4 regions of the Micromonospora zamorensis genome follow, and region 2 is predicted to be linked to each of the others. Evidence: riboswitches for the same ligand, from Rfam matches in the RefSeq annotation. Region 2 holds a riboswitch; each other region holds the start of a gene.
What was found. Region 2 has a riboswitch for cyclic di-AMP ahead of GA0070619_RS20575 (coiled-coil domain-containing protein). Riboswitches for the same ligand answer to the same signal wherever they lie in the genome.
Positions count from the first base shown of each region.

Region 1: it holds a riboswitch for cyclic di-AMP, as region 2 does, so the genes downstream of both, GA0070619_RS28480 (C40 family peptidase) here and GA0070619_RS20575 (coiled-coil domain-containing protein) in region 2, are expected to answer to the same signal.
Region 3: it holds a riboswitch for cyclic di-AMP, as region 2 does, so the genes downstream of both, GA0070619_RS10580 (LysM peptidoglycan-binding domain-containing protein) here and GA0070619_RS20575 (coiled-coil domain-containing protein) in region 2, are expected to answer to the same signal.
Region 4: it holds a riboswitch for cyclic di-AMP, as region 2 does, so the genes downstream of both, GA0070619_RS06360 (C39 family peptidase) here and GA0070619_RS20575 (coiled-coil domain-containing protein) in region 2, are expected to answer to the same signal.

Region 1 is NZ_LT607755.1:6,360,307-6,367,628, forward strand. Features, by position in the region: gene GA0070619_RS28470 (C40 family peptidase) at 1-649, shown strand, start outside; gene GA0070619_RS28475 (N-acetylmuramoyl-L-alanine amidase) at 704-2,668, opposite strand; cyclic di-AMP (ydaO/yuaA leader) riboswitch at 2,920-3,055, shown strand; gene GA0070619_RS28480 (C40 family peptidase) at 3,069-4,109, shown strand; gene dcd (dCTP deaminase) at 4,185-4,763, opposite strand; gene GA0070619_RS28490 (pyridoxamine 5'-phosphate oxidase family protein) at 4,863-5,402, shown strand; gene GA0070619_RS28495 (zinc metalloprotease) at 5,477-6,460, opposite strand; tRNA gene GA0070619_RS28500 (tRNA-Gly) at 6,663-6,736, shown strand; partial or broken gene GA0070619_RS28505 (hypothetical protein) at 6,826-7,149, opposite strand.
Region 2 is NZ_LT607755.1:4,687,285-4,694,606, forward strand. Features, by position in the region: gene GA0070619_RS20560 (alpha/beta fold hydrolase) at 1-753, shown strand, start outside; gene GA0070619_RS20565 (HelD family protein) at 862-2,976, shown strand; gene GA0070619_RS20570 (cation diffusion facilitator family transporter) at 3,084-4,001, shown strand; cyclic di-AMP (ydaO/yuaA leader) riboswitch at 4,114-4,245, shown strand; gene GA0070619_RS20575 (coiled-coil domain-containing protein) at 4,251-5,315, shown strand; gene GA0070619_RS20580 (hypothetical protein) at 5,481-5,981, shown strand; gene GA0070619_RS20585 (SRPBCC family protein) at 6,005-6,472, opposite strand; gene GA0070619_RS20590 (PfkB family carbohydrate kinase) at 6,658-7,322, shown strand, end outside.
Region 3 is NZ_LT607755.1:2,490,932-2,498,253, reverse strand. Features, by position in the region: gene GA0070619_RS10610 (GNAT family N-acetyltransferase) at 1-380, shown strand, start outside; gene GA0070619_RS10605 (GNAT family N-acetyltransferase) at 377-973, shown strand; gene GA0070619_RS10600 (helix-turn-helix transcriptional regulator) at 868-1,842, opposite strand; gene GA0070619_RS10595 (VOC family protein) at 1,937-2,374, shown strand; gene dinB (DNA polymerase IV) at 2,432-3,619, shown strand; gene GA0070619_RS10585 (hypothetical protein) at 3,743-4,114, shown strand; gene GA0070619_RS10580 (LysM peptidoglycan-binding domain-containing protein) at 4,241-4,936, opposite strand; cyclic di-AMP (ydaO/yuaA leader) riboswitch at 4,937-5,109, opposite strand; gene GA0070619_RS10575 (ThuA domain-containing protein) at 5,264-5,926, opposite strand; gene GA0070619_RS10570 (ArsR/SmtB family transcription factor) at 5,992-6,327, shown strand; gene GA0070619_RS10565 (nitroreductase family protein) at 6,324-7,016, shown strand; gene htpG (molecular chaperone HtpG) at 7,083-7,322, opposite strand, start outside.
Region 4 is NZ_LT607755.1:1,409,646-1,416,967, forward strand. Features, by position in the region: gene GA0070619_RS06355 (hypothetical protein) at 1-320, shown strand, start outside; cyclic di-AMP (ydaO/yuaA leader) riboswitch at 605-746, shown strand; gene GA0070619_RS06360 (C39 family peptidase) at 980-1,834, shown strand; gene GA0070619_RS06365 (alpha/beta fold hydrolase) at 1,968-2,720, shown strand; gene GA0070619_RS06370 (polysaccharide pyruvyl transferase family protein) at 2,748-4,076, opposite strand; gene GA0070619_RS06375 (polysaccharide pyruvyl transferase family protein) at 4,239-5,564, opposite strand; gene GA0070619_RS06380 (CDP-glycerol glycerophosphotransferase family protein) at 5,802-7,322, opposite strand, start outside.

The sequences.
Region 1 (7,322 bases), 1.7 Mb from region 2:
GCACGACATCGGCTCGCTGCTGGTCAGCGTCAAGCCGGACACGCTCGCCGAGCAGCTCACCGTGCTCGATCGGCTGGCCGCGCAGGAGCGCAAGGAGGTCGAGGGCGTGCTGGCCGTGCGGGCCAAGTACGACGGCGAGAAGCAGAAGCTGGACGGGCTGATCGTCACCCAGACCAAGCAGCAGAACGACCTGGCGGCCAAGAAGAAGCAGATCGACGCCGAGATCAAGCAGCTCGAGGCGTCGATGCCCAAGACCACGGTAAAGACCGCGGCCTGCCCGACCATCAACGGAGTGGTCAGCGAGGCCGCCCGCACCGCGATCAAGACCGCCTGCGGCAAGGTCGGCAAGCCGTACGTCTGGGGTGCCACCGGCCCGAACTCGTTCGACTGCTCGGGGCTGACCCAGTACGCCTACAAGGCGGCCGGGATCTCCCTGACCCACCACACCGGTGACCAGTGGAACGAGGGCAAGGCGGTTGCGCGAGCTGATGCTCGCCCCGGTGACCTGGTCTTCTTCTTCTCCGGGCTGAGTCACGTCGGGCTCTATCTGGGTAACAACCAGATGGTGCACGCGCCACGTGCCGGCAAACCGGTGCAGGTGTCCAGCATCAACACCATGCCGGTCGCCGGTTTCCGCAGACCTGGCTGATCCAGATCACGCACTGACGGCCCCCGGTCACCGACCGGGGGCCGTCGTTGTTCGTCAGCGGGGCGCGCCCACCGGGGAGGGCAGCAACTGCACGTCAGCGAGATCGACGTACATGATGCGGTGGCCGAACTGGATCTGCGCGTAGCGGTTCTTGCCGCGGATCACCGTCCAGTCGCCCGGCGACGAGCCGTCGAACGTGCTGGCCCGGTAGTACTCGCCGGCCAGCACCGCGCCGACTGCGTACCGCTGTCCGGCGGCCAGGGTGTACTGCAACGGCGAGATCGTCTGGTAGGGCACCCCGTCCGGGTACGCCGCCTCCTCCGGGTACGCCCGTCCGTACACGGGGATGGTCGTCCGACCGGGCTTCGGCGTGGCCACGACGCCGACGGTCCAACTGGCGGTCGGCGCGGTCGCCGGGTTGTGGAACCAGGCCCGCTGCCCGAGGTACCAGATGGCGGTCCAGTCGCCCTGCCGTCCGGCGAGCGCGTACGTCTGCCCGGCTGACGCCCGGGCCCCGTGGTCCGAAACGGCCATCGTGTTCGGGGTGCCGTCCGGTCGGAGCGCGATGTCGTTGACCAGCGGCGCGTCCGCGGACGGTGCGCTCCGCAGCACGACCGACGAGGAGCCGCGCGGCGCGCACGGGACGCCCGCAGTGACGCAACCGGTGAACGCCGGCTGGTTGGTGGCGTAGTCCGGGTCGATCCGGACCAGCCCGGTGGCCGGGGTGCCGGTGTCCAGCCGAGGTGCGTGCAGCAGGTCGAAGTAGTGCGTCCAGTCCCAGTACGGGCCCGGATCCCAGTGCATCCCCCGCACGGTCGAGGCGACGGTGCCGGGCACGTTGTCGTGGCCGATGATGTGCTGGCGGTCCAGCGGGATGCCCAACCGCAGCGCCAGGTGCCGCACCAGTTTCGCCGAGGTCCGGTACATCGCCTCCGTGTACCAGGTGCCCTGCGCGGCGAAGCCCTCGTGTTCGAGACCGATCGACTTGGCGTTGACGTACCAGTTGCCCGCGTGCCAGCCGACGTCCTTGGTCTTGACGTGCTGGGCGATGTGCCCGTCGACCGAGCGCAGCGAGTAGTGCCAGCTCACGTACGTCGGGTCCTGGACGAGTTTCAGAGTCGTCGCCCAGCTCGCCTCGGTGTCGTGGATGACGATGTACTCGATCTTCTGCCGGGCGGGCCGGTCGGAGAGGTCGTGGTTGCCGTAGTCCCCGTCGCCGAACGCCTCGTAGGGTGCCGGGATCCACTCGCAGGAGATGGTGCGCGGGCACTCCAGCCCGTCCGGGCGGGCCAACCGGCGCAGGCCCAGCCGGTCCAACCAGGAGCGCTCGGGCTGTACCGCGCGCGCCGGCAGGGTGATCCGCTGGCCGTCGTCGGTCATCCGGGACTCGCCCGCGGCGATGGTGGTGAAGACCTCGTCGGCGAAGGCCGCGGCGGCGTCGGCGCTGTCCGCACCGGCGTAGCGGGCCACCGCGCCGTACCAGGCCGCCGGGTCGGTGTCCGCTCCGACCGGCGCACCCAACTCTCGCTGGTACGCACTGAGCAACGCGGCCCCACCCCGGATGTTGACCGCCGCGTCGGTGCGCAGCGCCTCGGGGGTGGCACCGGTCAGTGCGGCCGCCGCGTCCACGGTCTGCAACGCGGCGGCGGTCGGTGCGGGGGCCTCGACGGGTCGGGGTGCGGGCACCCGGGAGGGCCGGGAGTCGTCACCGCGTGGGTCCTCGGCGCCGGCGTCGTGGTGGCCGCGCCCGGGTAGAGCGGCAACGTGGCGGGCGTCGGTCAGGTGCATCGGGCCGTAGCCGCCGCTCGTGCTCGGTGTGCCGGCGTTGCTGTCCCAGCGGGACTCCAGATAGGAGACGCCGAGCAGCACGCCCGTCGGCACGCCGTACTCGGTCGCTGCGGCGGCGTACTGCTGCTGGCGATCGGCGGTGGGTGCGGCGGTGGCGGCCGTGGAGAGTGGCACCGCGCTCGCGGCGGCAACGACGGTCGTGGCGAGCAGCGCGCGCCAGCCGGCCGACACTGTTGGATGGTGCATCGAACCCCCTAGATTCTCGCGGGTAGAGGTCAGGTCACCATCGCGCCGCTGGAGAGTCCGCGTCAATACCTTTCCATCTATCGACATGTTGAGAAAGAATTCTTCACACACGGTCGGTGACCCCCACCCGATCGGTACGGAGTGTCACGGCCGTACGGGTTGCGGATCGGTAACGGGCGTCTCTACTCTGGTCATTTGTCGGCCCGACAGCAGCTCCGCCCATCCCGGGCGGTAACGGACCGACACCGCCGAGTCGTTTCCGAGCGAACCGGGGACCCATGTCCCTCGGGGTGAATCCGCAGCCACTGCGGTAGGGCGCCGACTTCCCGCCCGAACCCGTCAGCTAACCCGGTAGGCGGTCAGGAAGAAGGAGTACGGAACCCCGGTGGCACTCCATGCCCCGCGGCCGTCGTCCGAGCGGTCGGCATTCGCCGTCCCGACGTCGATCGTGCCGCGCCCACGCTGGTCCCGCTTCACCACCGCTCTCGCCGCACTGGTCGGCGTCGCCGTCGTCCTGACGGGCAGCGCCACGGCCGCCCACGCCGACCCGTCCGTCGCCGAGATCGAGCGCCAGATCGACGCCGACTGGAACACACTCGAACCGATCATCGAACGGCACAACGCCACCCGAGCCGACCTCGCCGTCAAGCGCAAGCAGGCGGACGCGCTGGCCGCCCGCATCGCCCCGCTCGAGCGGCAGGTCGACGCCGCGATGGACAAGGTCAGCGCGCTGGCCGTGCGCGCGTACAAGGGCGAGACCGTCTCGACCGTCAACGCGATGCTCGGCAGCCGGTCACCCAGCGAGGTGGTCAGCCAGCTCGAAATGCTCGACCGGTTCGCGCACAACCAGCAGCAGGACGTACGCGAGGTCGCCGACCTGCGCGACGAGCTGGCCGCGCAGAAGGCGCCGCTGGACGAGATGGTGGCCCAGCTGGCCCGCACCGAGGCCCAGTTGGCGGCCAAGAAGAAGCAGATCAACGAGGAGATCGACCGGCTGCAGAAGCTGCGCCTCAAGGTGTACGGCAACGGGGGCGGCGGTCCGCTGCGTCCGGCGCCCTGCCCCGGCAGCTATCCCGGAGGCGCTGCGGGCACGGCGGTCAAGTTCGCCTGCGCGCAGATCGGCAAGCCCTACGTCTGGGGTGCCGAGGGCCCGAACTCGTACGACTGCTCGGGGCTGATGCTGGCCGCATGGGCGAAGGCCGGGGTGTCGTTGCCGCACAACGCCGCTCAGCAGAGCCGCGTCACCAAGAACGTCAGCAAGGCTGACCTGCGCCCCGGCGACCTGGTCTTCTACTACAGCGACATCCACCACGTCGGCATGTACGTCGGCAACGGCTGGGTCGTGCACGCCTCGCAGGCCGGCCAACCGGTCAAGATGAAGAAGGTCGACGACGGCCCGATCCACAGCTACGGCCGCCCAGGCTGATCCTGGGTGACCAGGAGGGCCCGTCGCGATCGGTCGCGGCGGGCCCTCGTCGTCTGACCGTGGTGCCTCAGCCCGTCAGCGGGTGGGCCAGGTGCGCCAGTGCTGCCAGGCGCGGCTGGGCGTCGGACCCCGCTGGCCCTGGTAGCGCGAGCCGTAGACCGTCGAGCCGTACGGGTGCTCGGCCGGCGAGGAGAGCCGGAAGATGCAGAGCTGCCCGATCTTCATGCCCGGCCAGAGGGTGATCGGCAGGTTCGCCACGTTGGAGAGCTCCAGCGTCACGTGACCGGAGAACCCCGGATCGATGAAGCCGGCGGTGGAGTGCGTGAGCAGCCCGAGCCGGCCCAGGGAGCTCTTGCCCTCCAGCCGGCCGGCGAGCTGGTCGCCGAGCGAGATGACCTCCAGCGTCGAGGCCAGCACGAACTCGCCCGGGTGCAGCACGAACGGCTCACCGTCGGGCACCTCGACCGCCGAGGTCAGGTCGTCCTGCTGCATCGCCGGATCGATGTGCGTGTAGAGGTGGTTGTTGAAGACCCGGAACAGCCGGTCGAGTCGGACGTCGATGCTGGAGGGTTGGACCAGGGTGGGCTCGAACGGCTCCAGGCCCAGCGTGCCGGCCTTGATCTCGGAGACCAGGTCGCGGTCGGAGAGCAGCATCGGACCACCATAGCCGCGTTGCCGAAAGTGCCAGGATTCGGTGCCGATGACCAGCGAGTCGAGGTCGCTGCTCGTACATTTGTTCGATAGAATGCCCACATGGCTTCCTGGTCCGAATTCGCCGCCGACGAGCCCCGACTCGCCGACGGGATCCGCGTTCTCCTCCAGCAGTACGGGCCAGGCTTCGGCTACCTGGCCACGGTCCGCGCCGACGGCGGGCCCCGGGTCCATCCGGTCTCCCCGGTCATCACCGACGAGGGCTTGTTCTGCTTCATCGTCGACTCTCCGAAGCGCCGCGATCTCGAACGCGACGGCCGTTACGCGCTGCACTCGTTCCCGCCGGAGGAGAGCGACGACGAGGCGTACGTGGCGGGTCGCGCCCGTCCGGTGACGGATCCGCTCCGGGTCGCACGGTTGGCGCAGGGCGCCCGGGCGGAGCCGCAGGTTGACTGGCGGTTGTTCGAGTTCACCGTCGACGTGGCGATGTTGGCCCGCCGGGAGCAGCACGGCCTCGGTGTCGCCGTCGGCGGGCCGGAGGTGCAGGTGTGGCTCGACCCGCTGGCCCCGGCCGCACCTTCAGCCGTACCGCAGGCTCGCCCGGCCCGCCGCAGCCGCAACGTCCAGTGTTCGGCCGCCTGACCTGGTCCTGGGGAGAAAGACGACCGGTGCCGGCCCCGTCGTGACGGGGCCGGCACCGGTCGTACGCGGGGAAGTTATGCCGCCCGGTACGCGTTCCACGCGGTCAGCATCCGGCTGGCCTGCCCGGGGGTGAACTGGTACATGCACGAGTCGTAGGTGTAGTCCATGAAGTTGGTGATCGGGTCCAGCCCGGTCGCCGAGCAGGTGTTGCGCCCGGTCGGGCACTGGTAGGCCGGCGACGCCTCGGCCGGGGTGTCGCTGACGCTGTCACCCGAGCCGCCGCACCCGCCCTGGAAGGTGTGGTAGAGGTTCAGCCAGTGGCCCACCTCGTGGGTGCCGGTGTCGCCCTGGTTGTAGTTGGTGGCGGTGCCGCCCGGCAGCGACTCGCTCAGCGCGACCACGCCGTCCATGCTGCTCAGGTTGCGCTGCGGGAAGGTCGCCCAGCCCAGCAGGTCGTTGCTGAGCTCACCGAGGTAGATGTTGAGGGTGTTCTTGCCGCCCACCCGCAACGAGGACTTCATCGACCGCTCCGCCGACGAGCCCTGCACGATCGGGTACCACGACGGGTTCGTCACCCGGTTGATCTTGTCGAGTCGGAAGGCGAACGCGGTGACCGCTCCGCCGGTCGCGCCGGCGTAGGCCTGGTTGAGCACGGTGATCTGCGAGGTGATCAACGAGTCGGGGATGTTGCCGCCGGCCCGGGTGCTGTTCTCCTGGATCACGTGCACCACCACCGGGATGGTGACCGTGGCCAGTGCCGTCGCGCCGGCGCCGGTGCGGAAGTTGGCGCGCTCGCGCAACGCGGCGGCCAGGTCCGCGTCCCGCTCGCGGACCTGCTGCGCGGTCAACTCGTTCGGGTCGTGCTTGGCCGCTGCACCGGGCTTGAGTCGGGCGTTGGAGTGGCTGTCGGCTGGCTCCACGCAGGCGCCGCCGGGCGCCGCGGAGAAGGCCGAAGCGGCCGGAACGACGCCCACCGCAGCGGTGCTGAGCAGCAGCGCGAGGGTCGTCGACGCGACACCGGCGGCACGCCGGGTCAGCAGGTTGGGACGGGGTCCCATGGGCCCACCTCTTTCTGGCGGCGCGGCAGGGGGTGTGTCACGCCGTGGCTGGCAACGTGTGGCAGACGTTACAACCCATCGAAGCATTTGAGAACGGCGATATGTTGCCGTCCGGAAACTTCTTCCTGGGTGCCTGGGGTGGCGGGCTCGCGGGGGTGCCTGGGTGCACCGGATCGACCACTCGGGTACAGTGGTGCCGCCTGCGGGTGTAGTTCAATGGCAGAACATCAGCTTCCCAAGCTGACAGTGCGGGTTCGATTCCCGTCACCCGCTCCACTGCGAAGGCCCTGGTCAGGACGTGAGTCCCCGCCGGGGTCTTCGATGTTCCGGGGTCAGCCGTCATGCCGTGTGCCATTAGCGTGCCATTAGCCACGGTCATCCCCGGCCCCGTCCCGGTCCGCTGACCCCTTCTTACCCTTCTTGCTGCCGGACTTCTTGCCCGGCTCGCCTTTGGTCTTGCTCGCGCTGCCTACCGACTTACCGGGCCCATTCCGGTCCACCCGCAACGCCTGGTGCAGCGCCTGGGCAATGGCACGGTCCGCTTCGGCCGTGGCGTGCTGATAGATCAACGCGGCCTGCGATGAGTCATGCCCCATCCGGGCCATCAGGTCACGGGTGCTCGCCCCGGTCTGAGCGGCGAGGGTGTTCCCGCTGTGCCGGAGGTCGTGGAAGTAACGGCCCGGATGCCCACCACCGCCCGCCGGCGCCGCGTTCGCCGCGCCGCCTCGGCGAAAACGCTGCTACACCACCAAAACCAGCGCCCCGCCGTCCCAAAAGGTCACATGATCATGTCGCCCTTGTCGCCATCTGAGGATGCCCGGTCGATCGGCGGAGCGGGGTGGAATCCCGTCGGAGGGGGCGG
Region 2 (7,322 bases):
TATGACGCGCGGGGGCACGGCCGCTCCAGCTGCATGGCGCTGCCCACGGCCACACTGGCCCAGCTGGGTGACGACCTGGCCGCGGTGATCGACGCGGTGGCGCCTCCCGGGCCGGTGCTCCTCGTCGGGCACTCGATGGGCGGCATGACGATCATGGAGTACGCCCACCGCCACCCCACGCACTTCGCCGCCCGTACGGCCGGGCTGGTCTTCGTCTCGACCACCGCCGAGGGGCACACGCACACCGTCTACGGGCTCTCGCCGCGGATCGCCCGGTTGATCCGGCTGGCCGAGACGACCGGAGCCGGAGTGCTCGCCCGGTGCGGGTCGTGGCGAGCGCCCCGGGCCCTGCTGAACGCGCTGCAACCGAGCATCCGGTGGATGCTCTTCGGCGACCGCTGCGAGCCCTCCGACATCCGCCTGGTGACCTCCGCGGTGGCTCGTGCCTCGCTGCGCTCGATCGGCGGGTTCCGCGCCTCCATCGGCACCCAGCACCGACTGGACACCCTCGCCGCGTTGGCCCACCTGCCGGCCGCCGCCCTGGTCGGCGACCGGGACCGACTGACCCCACCGCCCTGCGCCGAGTCGATCGCGGCGGCGCTGCCGGCCACCGAGCTGACCGTCTGCCCGGGTGCCGGGCACATGCTGATGATGGAGCGCCCGGACGAGGTCAACGCCGCCCTCACCGGCGTACTGCGCCGGGTGCTCGCCGCACCGCAGCGCGGGGTGACACCCGCCGGGACGGGCGTCTGAGCGCGTTCCCGCACCTCGGGCGCGGCGGGCCGGGCCGGGGGCCGTACCCTTCTGCGGTTGGCTTGCGCGGTTTCCGCCGCCTGCCGGCGACCTTCGAAGGAGCGTGCGTTGACCGACCAGACCGGCCTGGAGCAGGAGATCGCCGTCGAGCAACGCCACCTCGACCGGGTGTACGCCCGACTCGCCGAACTGCGGCAGTCGGCGGTCCGCGCCGAGCGTGACGGCTACCGGATGGCTCGGGTGGGCACGCACGGGGCGCTGGTCGAGCGCGACGCGATGGTCTTCCACGCGGCGCAGCGGCGACACACCCTGGACGCCGAGCACGAAGGGCTGGTCTTCGGCCGGCTGGACCTGCGCGACAGTCAGGTGCTGCACGTCGGGCGCCTCGGCATCCGCGACGAGGACGCCCGCACGCTGGTCGTCGACTGGCGGGCGCCGGCCGCCGCCGCCTTCTACCAGGCCACCCCGGCGCAGCCGCTGGACGTGGTGCGCCGCCGCACGATCCAGTCCCGCGCCGAGCGGGTCACCCGCATCGAGGACGACCTGCTCGACCCGAACGCCGCGCCGGAGGGCATGACGGTCGTCGGTGACGGCGCGCTGCTGGCCACCCTGTCCAAGGCCACCGGCCGGGGCATGCGGGACATCGTGGCGACGATCCAGCGGGAACAGGACGAGGCGATCCGCTCCCCCGGCTCCGGGGTCACGATCGTCGCGGGCGGCCCCGGCACCGGTAAGACCGCTGTCGCCCTGCACCGGGCCGCCTTCCTGCTCTACTCCGACCGCAGCCGGTACGCGGGCGGCGGCATCCTGGTGGTCGGCCCGTCGTCGGTCTTCGTGGAGTACATCGGCTCGGTGCTGCCGTCGCTGGGCGAGGACACCGCGACCCTGCACTCGCTGGGCACCCTGTTCCCGGGCATGAGCGCCACCCGCACCGACCCGCCCGAGGTGGCGGCGGTGAAGGGCTCGCTGCGGATGCGTCGGGTGCTGGAGCGGGCTGCCCGCGACGCGGTGCCGGGCGGCCCGGGTGAGCTGCGGCTGCTCTACCGGGGCACGCTGCTGCGGCTGGACCGGACGGCACTGGACCGGATCCGGGACCGCGCGTTGCAACGGGGTGCCCGCCGCAACGAGGTGCGCCGGGCCGGCTTCGACGGGGTGTTCGCCGCGCTCTGGGCGCAGGCCCGTGAGGTGGGCATTCGACTGCCGGACCAGCGGACCTTCGAGGCGGAGATCGCCGAGCGGTCGGAGTTCCGGGAGTTCCTCAAGGCGTGGTGGCCCCGGCTGCACCCTCGACACGTTCTGGGCTGGCTGGCGCAGCCGGACCGCCTGCGCCGGTACGCCGGGGGGATCCTCTCCTCCGCGGAGATCCGGCTGCTCAGCGCCGCGTACCGGCACCTGGACACGACCGGGCTGACCATCGCCGACATCGCGCTGCTGGACGAGTTGGACTCCCTGCTCGGCAAGCCGGCGCAGTCGGCAAAGGCCCGGCGCGACCCGTTCCAGCTGGCTGGCGGCGTACGCGAGTTGAGCACCCTCGGCGAGCGGCAACGGGCCGCCCGTGCGGCGGCGCGCGAGCGCCCGGAGGACTACCGGGACTACGCGCACGTGGTCGTGGACGAGGCGCAGGACGTCTCACCGATGCAGTGGCGGATGGTCGGTCGACGTGGCCGTCTGGCCTCCTGGACGGTGGTCGGCGACCCCGCCCAGACCGCGTGGACCGGGGACCCCGACGAGCTGGACCGGGCCCGGGACCAGGCGCTGGGTCGGCGCAAGCGGCACGATTTCACGCTCACCACCAACTACCGCAACTCCTCGGAGATCTTCGCGGTGGCGGCGGCGGAGATCCGCCGGCTCTATCCTGACCTGCCGCTGCCGACCGCGGTCCGCTCCACCGGGGTCGACCCGGTCGAGCTGGTGGTGCCCCCGAGCGGGTTGGAGACCGCGACAGTGGAGGCGGCCGCCGGCCTGCTGGCCGAGGTGGAGGGCACCGTCGGCGTGATCACGCCGGTCCCCCGCCGCGACGAGGCCGCCGGCTGGGTCGCCGCACTCGGCGCGCCGAGGCTCCAGGTGGTCACCAGCCTGGAGGCCAAGGGCATGGAGTACGACGGGGTCGTGCTGGTCGCGCCGAGCGAGATCCGGGCGGATCCGGGTGCCGGGGTGCGCACCCTGTACGTGGCGCTCTCCCGGGCCACGCAGCGCCTCACCACCATCGACCCGACCGGCTGATCCGTGCTGGCGAGCGGCCGGCGAGAGTTGCCGCCCCTACACTTGCATACATAGCGATGTGAACATACATTTGACCGGGTCCCGACTGGCGGCGGAGGGTGGTTCTCGTGGGCGCAGGTCATGACCACCACCACGGGTCCGTCGCCAATGCCGCACACCAGCACCGGGGCCGCCTCTGGGCGGCATTCGGGCTGCTCGCCACCCTGATGGTGGTCGAGGCGGTGGCCGCCCTGCACACCGGCTCGCTCGCCCTGCTCTCCGACGCCGGGCACATGTTCACCGACGTGCTCGGCATCGGGATGGCGCTCGCCGCGATCACCGCGACCCGGCGGGCCACCGGCGACCCGCAGCGCACCTTCGGGCTCTACCGACTCGAGGTGCTCGCCGCGCTGGCCAACGCCGTCCTGCTCTCCGGCGTCGCGATCTACGTGGTGATCGAGGCGATCCGCCGCTTCGGCGACCCGCACGAGGTCATCGCCGGCCCGATGCTCGCGGTGGCCGTGCTCGGCCTGCTCGCCAACATCGCCGCCTTCGCCCTGCTCCGCACCGGAGCCCGGGAGAGCATCAACCTTCAGGGTGCCTACCTGGAGGTGCTCGGCGACCTGCTCGGCTCGGTCGGCGTGATCGGCGCCGCACTGCTCATCACCGTCACCGACTGGTGGTGGGCCGACCCGCTGGTCGCCGTCGCCATCGGCGTGTTCATCCTCCCGCGCACCTGGCGGCTGGCACGGGCCGCCGTCCGCATCCTGGTGCAGGCCGCCCCGGAGCACCTCCAGGTGACCGCCGTGCACGACCGACTGGCCGCGGTCCCCGGTGTGGTCGAGGTGCACGACCTGCACGTCTGGACGCTCACCTCCGGCATGGACGTGGCCTCCGCACACCTGACCATGGCACCCGGGGCGGAGGTCGGCGCGGTGCTCACCGCCGCGCGTACGGCCCTGCACGACGACTTCCGGATCGAGCACGCGACGTTGCAGATCGAGCCGGGCGCCGCCTCCGGAGCGTGTGGCTCGATCGAGTGGTGACAGCAGCTCTCGTGACGACGCACGCACCGTCCGTCACATTGGCTGCAACCACCCCACCGGCACCGGTAGGCTCGGTCCCGGCCTCCACCAGGCGGCGCCCTCCCGGCGCCGGTGGTGGTCGCCGCCTAATCGCCCGCGAGGGCGAACCGGGGAACCACGTACCTGGGGTGCATCCGCGTCAGCGGTAGGGATCTTCCGTCCCGAACCCGTCAGCTAACCCGGTCGGCGGCTGACGGAAGGACATGCACAGTGGCACCAGCACGACCACCCGCCGCCCGACTGGCGGCCCTGATCGTCGCGATGTTCGCCCTCGGCGTCGCGCTCCCGGCCGGCACCGCCTCGGCCGCTCCCCCGACCGGCCTGCGGGCCGCCGCCCCCGACTCCGACGAGGAGGGTGGCACCCCCGCGCTGCGAGCCCAACTCGAGGCGGCCAGCAAGGGCTACCTGGACGCGAAGCGCGCCCTGGACGCCTCGGTGCAGCGGCAGCAGCAGCTCACCACCCAACTGAAGACCATCGAGGTCGAGCTCAACCAACGCAGCGGCAAGGTCGGCGAGATCGCCGGCGTCGCGTACCGCACCGGCCGGCTCAGCGCGATGTCGGCGCTGCTCAACAGCGACAGCCCGGAAGGCTTCATGGACCGGGCAGCCGCACTGGACGCGGTGGCCGCCAACGAGGACCGGGTGCTGCGCGACCTGCTCAGCAGCAAGGACCAGGCCAACCGCACCCAGGTCGCCCTGAACGGTGAGATCAACGAGCAGCGCAAGCAGGTCGCGGTGATGGCCAAGCGCAAGGAGCAGGCCGAACGGGCCCTGACGGTGGCCACCACCCCCAAGCCGCAGCCCGCCGCCGACACCGACTCCAACCGGGGCACCTCCGCCGCCAACGCGAAGGCCGCGCCGCGCAACTCCGACGGCTCCTGGCCGTCGGAGACGTGCAGCGTCAACGACCCCACGCCGGCCAGCGGCTGCATCACCCCGCGCACCCTGCACGCCCTCAACCAGGCCAAGGCGGCCGGCTTCACCCGGTACGTCTCCTGCCACCGCCCCAGCGGCTCCGGCGAACACCCGAAGGGCCGGGCCTGCGACTTCGCGGCCCAGACGGGCGGCTTCGGCGGTGACGCCACCGGCGGCGACAAGACGTACGGCAACAACCTGGCCGCGTACTTCATCCGCAACGCCGACCGGCTCGCCGTGCTGTACGTGATCTGGTACAGGCAGATCTGGCTGCCCAGCAGCGGATGGAAGTCCTACAGCGGGGCGGGTGGCGACCCGTCCAGCGACCACACCAACCACGTGCACCTGTCGGTCTACTGATCCGGCCGTTCCCCAAAGTGTGTGATGCCTGTGAGTCATCAAGATGACTCACAGGCATCACGTTCGTCCGGGCAGCGCTTTCCGACCGGGCTACGTCGCCGGGCGTACCCCTGATGTCGTCGCTCGTCGGACGACCCGGCGGCGGTCGGCGGGCAGCATCGCGGTATGCCTCGGATCCCACCCACCGCCCGCAAGGGGCTGCTCACCCTGCACCTGGTCACCTCGCTGGGCTGGCTCGGCGCCGACCTGGTGCTGCTCACCCTCGGCATCGCCGTGCAGCGTGGCGCCGACCCGGCGGTGCTCTACCCGGTCGGCGCGCTGGTCGGCACCGTCCTGTTCGCGCCGCTGAGCGTCCTGGTCTGGCTCATCGGTGTCGCCAGCGCGCTGCTCACCCCGTGGGGCCTGCTGCGCTACCGGTGGGTGGTGGTCAAGCTGGTGCTCACCACGGTGATGGTCGGGCTGGTGCTGTTCCTGCTCACCCCGAATCTGCGGCACGCCGGAGCGGTGGGCGCCGCCCTGCCCGCACGGGACCGCGCCGACCTGGTGATCGCACCCGCGGTGTCGACCAGCCTGATGATCATCGCGACGGTGCTGTCCACGTACAAGCCGTGGGGACGGCGTCCCGCCGCCCAGCCCGCGCTGGCGGGCCACGCCCGCAACCGGTGACCCCGCTGCCGTCCGCGCTCGGGTCAGGCTGGGGGCGGCGGGTCGCCGGTGCGGTCGAGGGCAGCGCCGAGGCGGGTGGCCAGGGCGAGGTGGGCGGCTCGGGCCTGACGGAACGCGTACCGGAACAGCGGGGTCGGCGCGGTCAGGGTGATGTCGACGTCGATCCGGGTCAGGCCGTCCGGCTCGGGGCGCAGCCGGGTGTGGTTACGCACGGTGGTGGCGGGCCACTGTCGGGCCACCATGACGATCTCGTCGTCCTCGCTGATCAGGACGTCCGCGTGGTAGGTGGTCCGGAAGCGCAGCGGACCGGCCGCCAGCCGGTCGTTGATCGTGTAGCTGGCCTGCGCACCGGGTCGGGGCGGCAGTCGGCGGACCCGGACGATCAACGGGTGCAGCTCACCCTGCCGGGTCAGGTCGCTGAGCAGCGCCGCCGCCTCGGCCGGCGAACACCGGGCCTGCACGGTGTAGCTGAAGGTATCGCTGCTGAGCACACCGTCTCCCGCCGTCGATGGTCGCACGATCGTCCCGTACCGATGTCTGGCTGGCAATGTCCGAGGGCCGGCCCGATGACACGCCCAGTCACCGTTTGGCGCATTAAGGTCGTTTAGTGAGGAATCACCCGGCCGTGCTGGAGGCGGACATCATGAACGGCGACGATCCGGTGAGCGGGCACGTGATGGTCTTCGCGCCCACTCCACAGCTGACGGTGACCGTCGACCAGCCGAACGACCACCCCGAGCTGCACCTGCACCCCGGCGGGCAGGGCGTCTGGCAGGCCCGGATGGTGATGTCGCTCGGTGTCGAGGTGGTGCTCTGCGCTGCCCTCGGCGGCGAGATCGGCCAGGTGCTGGAGCCGCTGCTGGTCAGTGAGGGCGTGGACCTCAAGGCGGTGGCCCGTGATTCCGGCAGCGGCGGGTACGTGCACGACCGCCGGGACGGCTCCCGGCAGGAGATCGCCGACGTGCCCGGTCAGCCGTTGAGCCGACACGAACTCGACGAGCTGTACAACCTGGCCCTCGGCGAGGGCCTGTCGGCCGCGGTGAGCATCCTCAGCGGGCCGAACGAGCCGTGGCTCGTGCCTGCCGACCTGTACCGACGCTTCGCCGCCGACCTCAGCGCCAACGGCGGTCGGGTGGTGGTCGACCTCTCCGGCGATCACCTCGGCTCGGCGCTGGAGGGCGGCGTCTTCTTCCTCAAGGTGAGCCACGAGGAGCTGATCCGCGACGGCCGCGCCCGCAGCGACGACATCGTGGAACTGACCCGGGTCATGTACGAGCTGCACGCGGCCGGCGCCGAGACGGTGGTGGTGAGCCGGGCCGACCAGCCGGCACTCGCGCTCAT
Region 3 (7,322 bases), 2.2 Mb from region 2:
CCGCGTACTCGCTGGTGGCGACCGATTCGGACGGCCAGGTGGTGGGGCACGTGGTGGCCACGCGCGGCCGGGTGGCCGGCGAGCCGGTGGCGCTCGGGCTGGGGCCACTCGGTGTGCTGCCCGACTGGCAGCGCCGTGGGGTGGGCCACGCGTTGATGCACGCGGTGCTCGGCGCAGCCGACGCGCGGGACGAGCCGCTGGTGGTGCTGCTCGGGCACCCTGACTACTACCCGCGCTTCGGGTTCCGGCCCGCCGTCGAGCTGGGCGTCACCCCGCCGCAGCCGTGGGGGCCGCAGTATTTCCAGGCCCGGCCGCTGACCGCGTGGCGGGAGTCGATCCGCGGTGAGTTCCGCTACGCCGGCCCGTTCGACGACCTGTGAACCAACCCCGGATCCGCCGGCGGCGCGCCACCGACCTGGACGGCTGCGTCGCGGGGCTCGCCGAGGTTCACCGGGTCGACAGGTACCCGCTGAACTGGCCCGCCGACCCGCACCGCTGGCTGCGCGAGCCGCACCCGGCGCGCGCCTGGGTGGCGGTCGACGCCGACGGGGCCGTCGTGGGGCATGTCGCGGTGCATCGGATCCCCGACCCGGTGGGCGGGCCGCCGGCCCGGCCGACAGCCGAGGTGGCTCGCCTCTTCGTGGTGCCGTCCGCCCGAGGGTTGGCGCTGGGCAGCGCGCTGCTAGACCGTGCCCGCCAGTGGGCGAGCAGACGCGGTACGGACCTGGTGCTGGAGCTGGCCGCCGGTGGTGCCGCGGCCGCCGCGCTCTACGAGCGCACCGGCTGGCGGCGCGTCGGGACGAGCACGGCACCATGGACCGCCCCGGACGGCAGCCCGGTGTCGCTGCGGCACTACGCGCTGCGCCACTACCCGCCCGGTTCCGATGGCCCACCCGCCAGCACGGCGAGGCGACGGGCGAGGCGGCCGACGGCCTCGCGCAACTCGGGAGGCTCCAGCACCTCCATCTCGTGATCGAGGCGTGCCAGATGCGCGGCGAGCCAGTCCAGGCTCTCGCCGCCGACGACCAGCACGCACCATCCGTCGCGGTCGTCCTCGACACGCCCGACCTGCGGTGGCACCAACGCCCGCACCCGGTCCGGCTGGGCGTGCACCCGCACGCGGGCGAGATACCGGTACGGCGCCTCGGTCACCGACCGCTGCACGTACGCGACCGGATCCGGATGCTCGCGCGCTCGGAAGCGCCAGGTCGTCGCGGTCGCCGCGCCCATCCGGTCGAGCCGGAACGTACGCCAGTCGTCGCGGTCGACGTCCCAGGCCATCAGATACCAGCGGCGACCTGTGGTGACCATCCGGATCGGTTCCACAGTCCGTTCGCGGTCCCCACCGTCGCGGCCGGCGTAGGTGAAGCGGACCCGCACCGCGTCGCGACAGGCCCGCGCCAGTGTCACCAGCAGCTCCGCGTCGATCTCGGCCACCGGGCCCAGGAGCGTCTCCGTGGCGCCGTGCACCGCCCGCACCTCGGCACGCAACCGCGACGGCATCACCTGGTCGAGCTTCGCGAGCGCCCGCAGGGCCGCCTCGCCCGCTCCGGCGATCGTGCCGCCCGAGGCGAGGCGCAGGGAGACCGCCGTCGCGATGGCCTCCTCGTCGTCGAGGAGCAACGGCGGCAGCCGGGTGCCCGCGCCAAGCTGGTAGCCACCGCCGACGCCCGACACCGCCTGCACGGGATAGCCGAGTGTGCGCAGTCGCTGCACGTCGCGGCGGACGCAGCGGTCGGTGACGCCCAGCTCGGCGGCGAGGTCGGCGGCGGTCCAGGATGGTCGCCGCTGGAGCAACGCCAGCAACCGCAGCACCCGCTCGGTCGTTGCCTCGACGGTCACACGCCGATCGTCGCACGGATCGCGGAACGACCCTGTCCGCTATTCACGAGAGGCTGGGATCATGACCGACCAGATCACGAGACAGGGAGCTGACATGGCCCGCGACGTCCAGATCACGTTCGACTGCGCCGACCCCGCCGGGTTGGCCGAGTTCTGGGCCGAGGCCCTCGGCTACCAGTTGCAGGGACCGCCCGGAGACTTCGAGTCGTGGGAGCAGGCGCTGGACGCGATGGGGGTCCCGCCGGAGAACCGCAACGACGCCTCAGCGGTGGTCGACCCCGAGGGTGTACGACCGCGCCTGTTCTTCCAGCGGGTGCCCGAGCCCAAGCGGGTGAAGAATCGCGTACACCTCGATGTGCGGGCCGCTCCCGGGCTCACGGGTGACGAGCGGATGGCGGCGCTGGAGGCGGAGGCGGAACGACTCGCCGGATACGGCGCCACCCGACTCAGTCGCCACGAGCCCGCTCCCCCACTGGGTGCCGGTCACCTCGTCATGGCCGACCCGGAGGGCAACGAGTTCTGCCTCGACTGATCGGACGTTCGCCCAGCTCATTGCAGAGATGGCCACCCGCCATGCGAACATGTGTACGTGTCGCCCGGCGCCAGCATCCTGCACGCCGACCTGGACGCCTTCTACGCGTCGGTCGAGCAGCGTGACGACCCGCGCCTGCGGGGGCGGCCGGTGATCGTCGGCGCCGGCGTGGTCCTCGCGGCCAGTTACGAGGCGAAGGCGCGAGGCGTACGCAGCGCGATGGGTGGTCAGCAGGCGCGCCGCCTCTGTCCGGACGCGATCGTGGTGCCGCCCCGGATGTCGGCGTACACGGCGGCGAGCCGGGCGGTCTTCGAGATCTTCCGGCAGACCACGCCACTGGTCGAGGGGCTCTCCATCGACGAGGCGTTCCTGGACGTCGGTGGCCTGTGGCGGCTGGTCGGGTCGCCGGCCGAGATCGCCGAGCGGCTGCGCCGGGAGGTTCGTGAACGGGTCCACCTGCCGATCACGGTGGGTGTGGCCCGCACGAAGTTCCTGGCGAAGGTGGCCAGCGGGGTGGCGAAGCCGGACGGTCTGCTGGTGGTCGCACCGGACGCCGAGTTGGCGTTCCTGCACCCGCTGCCGGTCGAGCGGTTGTGGGGCGTCGGGCCGGTCACCTCAGCGAAGCTGCGGGAACGCCGGATCCGTACGGTCGGTGAGGTGGCCCGCCTCGGTGAGGCCGCCCTGGTGTCGCTGCTCGGGTCGGGCGCCGGCAGGCACCTGCACGCCCTGGCGCACAACCGCGATCCCCGCTCGGTGCAGGTTGGCCGGCGACGCGGCTCGATGGGCGCGCAGCATGCGCTGAGCCGCACCCCGCATGCCCCGGCGGAGCTGGATGCCATCCTCGCCGGCCTGGTCGACCGGGTCAGCCGCCGCATGCGGGCGGCGGGGCGGTCCGGTCGCACCGTGGTGTTGCGGCTGCGCTTCGGCGACTACACCCGGGCCACTCGCTCGCACACCATCGGCAAGGCGACCGCCGACACGACGCCGCTGCTCGCCGCCGCGCGCGCGTTGCTGCGAGCCGCGCTGACCGAGATCGATCGTCGTGGTGTCACCCTGATCGGTGTCTCAGTGGGCAACCTGGACGACAACCCCGTGCAACCGGAGCTGCCATTTCACCGCGATCCTGGCGCTGAGTTGGACGCTGCGGTGGACGCGGTCCGCGACCGGTTCGGCTCAGCGGCGCTGACCCGAGCGGTCCTGCTCGGCCGGGAGCCGGGCGTCGAGATGCCGCTGCTGCCGGATTGACCGATCTGCGTGCGGCGTCCCGGCGACCGCTGCGACCGGAGACACATCACAGCAGGTCGGCGGTTTAACCAGCGGCTCACGGGTGACCCTTGTGGGGTACAGCCTGACAAGGGGGGACCCACAATGTCCGACGACGACACCAGCAACCGGCCGAGTCGCACTGCCGAGCGGCCGCACGACGTAACCGACCCGCTGCTCTGGCAACTGGCGATCGACGTGCTGAGCGCCCACGAGCCGGACGACGAGGGTCAGTGCCGCAACCTTCAGTGCGCCGGGCAGTCCTGGCCGTGCGCGGCCCGCGCCGGCGCGGAGCAGTCGATGCGACTGGCCCGCAGCACACCCGCCCCGGTCGAGATGACCGTCGACGGCGACGACAACGAGGAGGGCGGCACGGGCTGGTCCGGGGAGGGCAGCGCACCGGCGCCCCGCTGGGGCTGGAACGCCGGCCCGGTCGCGTCGCACCGAGGGTCGAAGGCATCCGCCTCCGCGGCGTGACGGCTTCCCCCCGGGGTACGGGCGCTCGGGCTGATCCGCACCACACGTACGAACGCTCGGCCGGTGACCCGGCCGAGCGTTCGTGTGTCATCCGTCAGAGGCTGAGCCGCTGACGCGGGAAGACCGTCAGAGGCTGAGCCGCTGACCCGGGAAGATCAGGCCCGGGTCGGCCCCGATCAGCTGCCGGTTGTGCTCGTAGAGCGCCTGCCAACCGCCGGTCACCCGGTGGCTGTCGGCGATCTCCGACAGGGTGTCGCCCGGCTTGACCAGGTACGTCTGGCCGCCCGTGGTCGGCGCGGTGCGCTCGTGGTTGCGGGTCGCCGGCTGCTCCCGCCGCGAGGGCCGCTCCTGCTGCTCGGTGGGCTTCGCCGTGGACTTCGCGGTGGGCTTCTGCGTGGACTTCGTCGACGGCTTCGCGGTGGACTTCGTCGACGGCTTCGTGGCGGAGCCGCCCGACGAACCGCCCTTCTTGCCGCAGGTCGGCCACGCGCCGATGCCCTGCCCGTCGAGCACCTTCTCGGCGATGGCGATCTGCTCGCCGCGGCTGGCCAGGTCGGCGCGGGCGGCGTACTTCTTGCCGCCGTAGCCGGCCCAGGTGCTCTGGGAGAACTGCAGGCCACCGTAGTAGCCGTTGCCGGTGTTGATCTTCCAGTTACCGCCGGACTCGCACTTGGCGATCGCGTCCCAGTTGACTGCGGCCTGCGCGGGGGCGGCCGGGCCGAAGAGGGCGACAGCACCGGTGACCGCACCGACGGCCAGGGTGCCGACGGCGAGACGGCGGGTGGTGACCCGTCGGTGACGGGGCGTGTAGACAGACGTCATGTGAACTTCCTCCACGCCGGCGAGGTGAGCTGTCGGGTTCGGGCCGAGGAGCCCGGCCGCACGATGGCGGCTTCACCCCGAGGTGACGTGCACCGAGGAACGTTTGGGTCCCCCGCTCCTGCCCGGGTGACTGGGTTCCACCGACCGGGGGCAGGATTTGGCGTTGCCGGCCGTGGTGTCCGCAGTGGCGAACCCGACCGACGTTAGGCACGGTCGGTGACGATCGCCCAACCCCTGTGAAGTTCTTCACCGGGGTACGCGGGGCGTCACCCGCAGCGGTTGCGGGTGGGTGGTCAATGTGCAGTGACCACCGTGGACCGTTGCGGATCAGATGCGGTGACGGAGCCAGAGCACGATGCGCCGCAGCAGCTCGACGTGTCCCGGCGACTCGTACGACCGGGCGTCGTGACCGAGTACGTTGTAGACGATCCGGCTGCTCCCGGCCGTGCGCGCCCAGACGAGCGGGTGGGTGTCGCCACCCTCGTCGTGGACGTAGAGAGTCTCGACGTCGACGCCGTCGAGCAACTCCAGGTCGGTGTAGCGCTCGTCGTGCACCTCGAAGTCCACGAGACCGGTAGTGATCGGGTGCTCGATGTCGGTGCGTCGGATGAGGCTCGTTCCGATCGGCGGGTGGAAGGTCCGACCGTGGTCCCAGGCGGCGCCAACCGTGGATCGCCAGGTCGCGAGCTGGGGAAACGCGATCGTCGCGCTGTGCGTGGCGAGCAGGCTGCCGCTACGGGCCAGGAAGGCGTCGAGGACGCGGCCGAACTCCTCGTCCTGCGGGATCGGAGCCGTGCGGTCGGCGCTGGCGTTCACCACCAGGAGGCGGGCGCCGTCGAGTGCGGCCTCGAGTTGGTCGACGGTGGTCACGATCGCCACCGGGCCCGCGTCGCCGACGAGCTTGGCGATCGCCGCGCTGGTCTCGGACAACGGGTGCCAGGGATCGGCGTGCGGGCCCTCCCCGCTGAAGATCACTGTGTCGACCGGCATGACCGTGCTCCGCTCTTCACTTGGACGATTTTCGAAATCACGAAATCAAAGCTAGCATGGCGTCCATGAGAGCCCTGCATCATCCCGATCTCGCCTCGGTCGACCTCGCCACCGTGCTCGGCGCCCTCGCCGACCCGGTGCGCCTGAGTGTCGTACGACAGTTGGCGCAGGCCGGTGGGGTCGTCTGCGGGAAGTTCGACGCGTTGTCCGAGGTGAGCATGTCCACGCTGTCGCATCACCTGAAGGTGCTGCGGGCAGCCGGCGTCCTCCGCGTCACGCCCAACGGCAGCTTCCGCAGACACGAGCTGCGTGCGGACGACATCAATGACCGGTTTCCCGGGCTCCTTCCCGCGGTCATCGCCAACCTCGACCTGACCGAACGAGTGGGAGTTCCCGCATGAGCGACACCAGACCGGCCGGGCAGAGCGGGCCGCGCACACTGGGCCTGTCCGCCGACGAGGTCCTGAGCACGACCCGCGCCGTCCGCAAGCGCCTCGACCTGGGACGCCCGGTCCCCCGTGACGTGATCGAGGACTGCCTGCGCATCGCACTTCAGGCCCCCAGCGGCCGCAACAGGCAACGCTGGGACTTCATCTTCGTCGAGGATCCGCAGACCCGGGCCGCCGTCGCCCGACTGTGGCGACTCGGGCTGATGGCACCGCCACCCGCGTCGGGCGGCACCGGGCCGGCCTTCAGCCGGATGGACTTCGCCTCCGAGCAGTGGGGCCGGATCGCCGGCAGCCTGCAACACCTGGCGGACCACCTGCACGAGGTGCCGCTGCTGCTCATCCCCTGCCTGCGGGTCGAGTCCCGCGCCGAGCTGGCCAGCGTGCGCGGGCAGGCCGGGGCCTGGGGTTCGGTCATCCCGGCGTTCTGGAGCTTCATGCTGGCCGCCCGGGAACGCGGGCTCGGCACCGCGTGGACCACGAGCCATCTCAGCTACGAAAGGGAGATGGCAGACCTGCTCGGCATCCCCTACGACACCGTCGTGCAGGTGGCGCTCACGCCGGTGGCGTACACCCTGGGCACCGACTTCAAGCCCGGTCCGCGGGCCGACGCGGACGGGTTCGCCCACTGGAACCGTTGGTAGCCGGCCACCGCCGGCGGCGGGCCACCCGGTGACCCGGGAAGCCCGCCGCTTGAGGGGGTACGCCAGCTACAGGGTGCGCGCCAGCCGGTCGGCGAGCGTCCGGGTGAAGCGGGCCGGGTCGGTCAGCTCACCGCCCTCGGCGAGCACCGCCAGGCCGTAGAGCAGCTCGGCGGTCTCGGTCAGGGCCGAGGGGTCGCTGCCCTGCTCGTGGGCCTTGCGCAGCCCGGACACCAGCGGGTGACCGGGGTTGATCTCCAGGATCCGCTTGGTCGGGGGAACCTCGTGCCCCATCGCCCGGTACATCTT
Region 4 (7,322 bases), 3.3 Mb from region 2:
ACCTGACCATGGCGCAGTTCGGCGACGTGTTCGGGCACCGGCACGGTTGGGATCCCCGGCGGCACCCGGTCGAGCAGGAGGTGCTGCTGAGCCGGGCGATCCGGGACGCGAGGCTGGCCGACTACCAGGCCGCAGCCACCCGGGAGCGGGCCGCCTGGCGGGACGCGGAACTGGCCGCCGAGTCGGCCCGCACTCTCGCCGAGGAGGCGTACGCGGCAGCGGCCCGGCTGCGGCCGAACCCGGTACCCGCCCGCCGGGCGGCTACCCGGGCGTTCCGTCCCGCCCTCGCGGCACGTTGGCGCCCGGCTCGCGCGGGTTGAGCCCGATCCGTTATGTGAGCCCGGTCATGTCAATGGCGAATCGGGCGTCGGGCACGATTGGCTCGATTCTTCCCGTGATTGTGGCCGCATAATTGGCGGCCTGTCCGGTTGTCGCCCGCAGGCGTCGCCGTAACCGGTTGTCCCATCGAGTCACATCATCGGCAATACGCGCAGAAATTGTCGCGCCGATTGGGGTTTACGCAGGTGAACCCGGCTTGGCAGGGTGAGAGCCGGCCAGTACTGTCGTCCTGTCCGGTGCGGTAACCGTTCGCAAGAGGCGACGCCGCGCCGACCCGCTCAATCGTGATCTACGAACCGGGGACCCATCAGTAAGTCCGGGGTGAATCCGCGAGCCACGGCCCGCGGTAGGGCGATCTTCCCGCCCGAATCCGTCAGCTAACCCGGTAGGCGGTGTCGGAAGGAGTTCCATCCTCGTGCAGCACCTTTCCACCCCTCGGTTGTTCCTTCGCCTCCACGGCGTAGCGGTGCCCCCGCTCATTCGTCCAGTGACGGTGAGCTGACCCCCCCGGGTCATCGCCTAACCGCCCGGCCACGCCGGGCGTTCCCCTGAGCGGTTCACCATCCGCGGACCATCGTCCGCGCGTTGGCGCCTGCCCGGATGCCGGTCCGGCCCCGGTGTGCCGCTCTCCCCCCGATCCGTGGAGGACCCCGTGAAGCACACCCTGAAGCGTCAGCTCCGTCGCCTCACCACCGAGCGCCCCTACCAGATCGTTGTCGCCTCCGCTGCGGCCCTCGCGATCGCCAGCACCACCGGCGCCCTGGTCACCAGCGCCGACGACGCCCCGGCCAGCCAGCACACCGTGACCACTGTCGCCGAGATGCGCAGCGACACCGCTGCCTCCCGCAGCGAGGCGCGCGACGCGTCCCCCTCGGCCAGCACCGCACCGACCACCGCCGCCCCCGCGCCGGCCACCAGTGCCGCGTCACCCGCGGCCAAGGCCAGCAGCAACCCGGATCTGACCCGTAAGCCGGAGCGGCCGAAGCCGCCGGCGACCAAGGTGCTCGACTACGACTACCAGGCGCAGAACACGTACTACAACTGCGGCCCGGCTGCCACCCGCAACGCTCTCAGCGCCGCCGGAATCGACCGCACCCAGAACGAGCTCGGCGCCGAGCTGGGCACCACCGAGATGGGCACCAACTCGGCCCTGGACACCACCCGGGTGCTCAACGCCGAGGTGAAGGGCTCCCCGTACCGGACCCGGATGTTCGCCGGCACGCCCAGCCCGGCCCAGATGGACCAGCTCCAGGCCGACGTCGTCAAGGCCATCACCGACGGCCGTGGCGTGGTCGCCAACGTCGTCGGCGACGCCACCGACACCAACGGCGGCTGGCACTCCTACGGCGGCGGGCACTACATCGCCGTGGTGGGTTACAAGGACAACGGCCGGACCGTGCGAATCGCCGACTCGGCCAACGCGGCCGACGCGTCGTACTGGATCACCACGATCGACCTGGCCAACTGGATCGCCAGCCGGGGCTACTCCGCCTGACCCAGGCACGTTGACCGCTTCGGGCGCCGTCCCCCACAAGGGGCCGGCGCCCGCGGCGTCTTCACCGAGCGGTCAGGCCTGCGCCGCATCGACCACCCTCGTACCTGGTCGCGAACCGTGGGAGACTGCGGCCGTGGTGGATGAATCAGGTGGCCGGGCAGGCCGTGGGCCGATCCTGTTGCTGCTGCACGGGATGGGGGCGACCGGGGACGTCTGGCTGCCCTCGGCCCCACTGCTGAAGCAGCACTGGCCCGGGCGGTGGCTGGCACCGGACCTTGCCGGTCACGGCTGGTCGGCCCCGCTGCCGTCGTACTCCTTTGATGGGTTCGCCGAGCGGATCGCCCACGGCCTGGTCGCCGACGACCGGATCGTCGTGCTCGGGCACTCGCTGGGCGGGGTGGTCGGCCTGGCGTTGGCCGCCCGCGCCGCCGGGCTGCCGGTGGACGCGGTGGTCGGGCTGGGCATCAAGGCGGTCTGGTCACCCGACGAGCTGACCCGCGCGGCCGAGCTCGCCGCGCGCCCGCTGAGCTGGTTCGCCAGCCGCACCGAGGCGGCCCGCCGCTACCTGCGCGTCTCCGGGTTGGTCGGCCTGGTCCCGCCGGATCATCCGGTGGTGGACGCCGGGTTGCGTCAGGTCGACGGCCGGTGGCGCCTCGCCATGGACCCGACAGCCTTCGGCGTCGGCGAGCCAGACCTGGCCCCGTTGCTGGCGGCGACCGACGTGCCGGTGGTGCTGGCCCGCGGGGAACACGACCCGCTGGTCACCGACGAGCAGCTCAAGGCGTACGGCGTTCCGGTCGTCACGCTGCCCGGTCTCGGCCACAACGCACACGTGGAGGACCCGGCTGCCGTGCTGGCGCTGCTCGACCCGTACCGACGCGGGTGAGCTGGATGAAGCGGACGCGGTGGCTGGTCACCTGGCTCCGAGCATCCGGCGGACCCGGCCGGCGACGGCCTGCTTGACCCGCCCGCGCAGTGACCGCGCGTGGAGGGTATTGACCTCTGTCTGGAGCGTCCGGGTTTCGTCCCGCAGCCACTGGATGCGCGTCAGCAACTCCTCGGGAGAGTAGGCGGAGACCGGCCGGACCGCAGGTGGGTAAACGGTCTGGCGGACCTGCTCGTCGAAGCGGGTGGCGCTGTCTCCGTCGGCGAACGAGAGGCCGAGGTCGTGCTTGGCGAGGAACGCGGTGATCCGCGCGAAGCGCTCCTTGTGGCCCTCGTTCAGGGCCGTGTAGTCGGCTTCCGCATAGAGTTGGGCAGCGTCGACGTCGGCCGGCGCATCGCGCAACAACCGGTGCGGGATGTCGAAGTATCGGGCCAGCTCCAGGGTGCGCGAGTCGTGCGCCAGCAGATAGCCGGGGATGCCCGAGATCAGCGCCGTGATGGTGCCGTGGATCCGGGTGCCGAAGGCGAAGTCGAACCCGGAGAGATAGTCCATCCAGGGCCACGGGTCCATGAACATCCGCACCTTGTCCTCGACGAAGAGCGGGTGCGAGGTGTGGATCGGCATGTCGGCGGTCTTGCCCCGCAGCTTCGGCGCGTCGCCGTAGAGCAGGGTGCCGAGGGTGTAGAGGTCCTGTGCCACGTAGCGCAGGTTCGGGTAGCGCTGGTGGTGGTGCAGGATGAGGGGGGCCAGCGCCTTGACGTACGGCGAGATGACGAACGCGAGCCGGTCGTCGATGCCCAGGGTCGCCTTCGTCTTCTCGATGCGCAGGCTGTCGCCGTGCAGGAACATCGACGGGCAGCCGATCTGCTCGACAGCCGAGAAACCCAGCTTGCGTAGGTAGTTCTCAGTGATCTCGCCGCGTACGCCGATGCTGTGCGAGTGGTCGAGCACCGCCCGGCAGAACGCGCTGACCGGCTCGTCGATCGGGCGGAGCTGCTCCAGGTCGCCGTCCACGTCGGTCTGCGCCCCGACTCCGAGCACCACCACCGGGATCTTCAGCCGTTCGATCAGCCGAGCCATCGACGTCAGCCGCTTCGCGTAGTCATGACGGAACGCGTTGGCCAGTGGTATCACGAAGACGTCGTACTTCTCGTTGATCTCGTCGGCGTCGCGTGGGTCCGCCCGGAAGCGCGACGGGGTGATCTCGGCCGTGGAGGTCGCCAGCAGCTTGTGCGCGGCGTGGCTGAAGACCAGATTGCCGGTGTTCTTACCGATCCAGTCCCGCTCGTACGTCTCCTCGGCGCTGAGGACGTCGAACGGGCCCTTGCGGGCGCGCAGCAGGATCCGCTTATGCATCGGTGGCTCCACCTCTCGTCCGGCGGCGGTGGCGTCCAACCCCGGAGATCGCCCGGCAGTGTCCCGGGAGGCGGCACATCTGTCACCTCCAGGCCCCGCGATACTAGGCCACCGGCCGGCCGGCGGCCGCACGCGGCGATCGGCCCGCAGGATCGCGGCGGGTCAACGATTCAACAAGCGTCGCACCCGGCCGCCGACCGCCTGCCTGACCCGGGTCCTCAGCTCTTGCTGCTTGAGGGTCTCGACCTCGGTCAGCAGCCTTCGGTTGTGGTCGCGCAGCCACTGCACCCGTTCCAGCAGCACATCGGAGCCGGTGGCGCCGGCCGGGCGGACGGCGGGTGGGAAGGTGGTGGCGCGGACCTGCTCGTCGAAGCGGGTGGCGCTGTCGCCATCGGCGAAGGCGTGCCCCAGGTCGTGCTTGGCGAGGAAGGCGAGCATGGTCTCGAAGCGGGCCTTGTGCCCGTTGTTCAGCGCCGTGTAGTCGGCCTCCGCGTAGAGGTCGGCGGCGTCGACATCGGCCGGCACGTCCGCCATCACCCGGTGCGGGATGTCGAAGTACCGGGCCAGCTCGAGCGTGCGCGAGTCGTGCGCGAAGAGGTAGCCCGGCGTGCCGGCCACCAGCGCGGTGATGGTGCCGTGGATGCGGGTACCGAAGGCGAAGTCGAACCCGGACAGGTACTCCATCCAGGTCCACGGGTCCACGAACATGCGCACCTTGTCCTCCGTGAACAGGGGGTGCGAGGTGTGGACGGGGATCGCGCTGGTTTTCCCTCGGTCCGCGGGAGCGTCGCCGTAGAGCAGCGTGCCGAGGGTCTTCAGATCCTGCGGGAGGTAGCGCAGGTTCGGGTAGCGCTGGTGGTGGGCGGAGACCACCTCCGCCATCGACTTCACGTACGGCGAGATGGTCAGCGCGACCCGGTCGTGCGGGGTCAGGAACTCCTTGCGCTTCTCCACCCGCAGGCTGTCACCGTGCAGGAACATCGACGGGCAGCCGATCACGTCGACCGCGGAGAAGCCCAGGGTGCGCAGGTAGCTCTCGGTGATCTCGCCCCGAACCCCGATGCTGTGCGAGCGCTCCAGCACGGCCCGGACGAAGCGGCTCACCACGTCGTCGATCGGGCGCAGGTATTCCCGGTCGCCGGCGACGTTGGTCTGCACGCCCACCCCGAGAACCACCACCGGGATCTTGAGCCGCTCGATCAGCTTGGTCATGGCCGCCACGCGATGCGCGTAGCTGCGCCGGAAGGCGTTGGCGAGCGGGATGACGTACACGTCGTACTGCTCGTTGATCTTGTCGGCGTCGCGCAGGTCGATCTTGAACTCGGTGGAGGTGATCTGCGCCGTCGTTGTGCGGAGCAGCTTGTGGGCGGCGTGGCTGAAGACCAGGTTCCCGTTGTTGTCGCCGATCCAGTTGCGTTCGAAGGTCTCCTCCGGCGCGTAGACGTCGAAGGGGCCCTTCTTGGCCCGCATGAGGATCCGCTGGTGCATCACTAGCTCCACCTCTCGTCCGTGGCGACGTCCGCCCGGAACACCCCGGACCGGCCGGGATTGGCGGTGCGCATCGAGCACCTCCGGCCCCGCGATTTTAGGGCACGCGACAGCTGACGCCTCGGACCGTACCCGTCCAACCGTTCCCCAGCTGGCCGAGCGGGCGGCCCGCCCAGGCTGCTCTCCCCGGACCACCGGGGGTGACCGAGGCCGGGCCGCCCCCGGCGGCCCGGCGGCTCAGGTGGTGGGGGAGGCCGCCACCCGGTCCGGCTCGACCGGCCGCCCGGGCGACGGCGGGCTCCAGCCCGGCTCCAGCTCGCGCCTGGCGGCGTCCAGGAACGCGTCGGCGTACGACTCGGCCGGGAAGTCACCGAGGTAGCGCCGCCGGGTCGCCCAGCGCTCCGGTGCCATCGGATCGGCGCCGAGCAGCCGGCCCAGCACATCGTCCAGGTTCGTCATGTCCCGGTGCAGCACGTAGCCCGCGCCGGCCAGCGGGAACCGCTCGGTGAACCGGTGACCCTGGTCGCCCATGTCGGTCACCGCGAAGGGCTTGCCGGAGTAGAGGTAGTCCGAGATCACCCCGGAGATGTCGGAGATCAGCGCGTCGGAGCGGTTCACGCAATCCACCAGGCTCAGGTCGCGGGCGGCGGCGCCCCAGACGTGCGGTCGACCAGTCCGCGCCCGGTCCGCCGCGAGCAGCTCGGTCAGCCGACCCAGCTGCCGCGCCGATGCTGGGTTCTGCGTGGTGTACGGGTGGGCGCGCAGGATGACCGTTACGCCCCGGTCGAGCAGCTTGCGCAGCATCGGTTCGGCCACCGGCAGCGAGCAGTAGTCCGCGTCCGCGTGGTGTCCCGTCCAGGTCGGGGTGTAGAGCACCGTGCGGGGTGCCTCGGCAGCCAGGGGCTCCGGGCGTACGTTGATCGACTCGACCTGCGGGCGGCCCACCACCACGAACTTCTCCGCAGGGATCTGCACCCCGGCCCGGGCGTACCGGTCGATTGCCGCCGGGCCGGCCACGAAGATCCGGTCGAAGATCCCCGACACCGGGTTGGCGCTCGGCGCCTTGTCGCTGTCGCCGTGGTGCAGCTGGACGTGGGTGAGCTGGGTGAAACGGATGCAGTGGCTGTTCTTCGCACCGTGGTTGACGTAGAACGCCGCCCGGAGGCTCGGCACCAGCACCTCGTCCATCGCCCTCAGGGTGGGGCAGTAGACCACTGGCGCATCGGTGGCCGCGGCGATCGGGGCCAGGAACTCCGGCTCCCTCAGCACGACCATGAACGGCCGGCCGATCCGCTCCAGATACGGCAGCCACATGGTGACCTGGTACTCCGAGCCGGGAGGCGCGGAGAAGTAGAGCAGGAACTCCGGCTGGTGCTGGCGCAGCGCCCGGCCCACCGCCCCGCCGCCGGCCGGTGGCCGGAACCGGCGCCGGGCCAGATCCAGCGCGATCGCGCCGGCGCCGGCACCGACCAGCAGGGCCGCCGCGAGAGCGACCAGGGCCGGCATGGTCGCCGCGGCGGCCAGCGCCACCACGGCGAGAAGCCCGAGCAGCGCGTCGCCGAGGTGCGTGGCGACCGGCACCGTCCAGGACCGCACCGGCAGGTTGGCCGCCCGGATCTCCAGGTTCCCGGCGTGCCGCAGCGGGCCCACCAGCAGCACCAGCCCGAGCAGCACCAGCGCGGCGGCGGCCAGCGCGGGGTCGAACCCACCGTCCAGCCGTCGGGCGTAGCCGACCAGGACGGCGGCGGCGATCAGTGT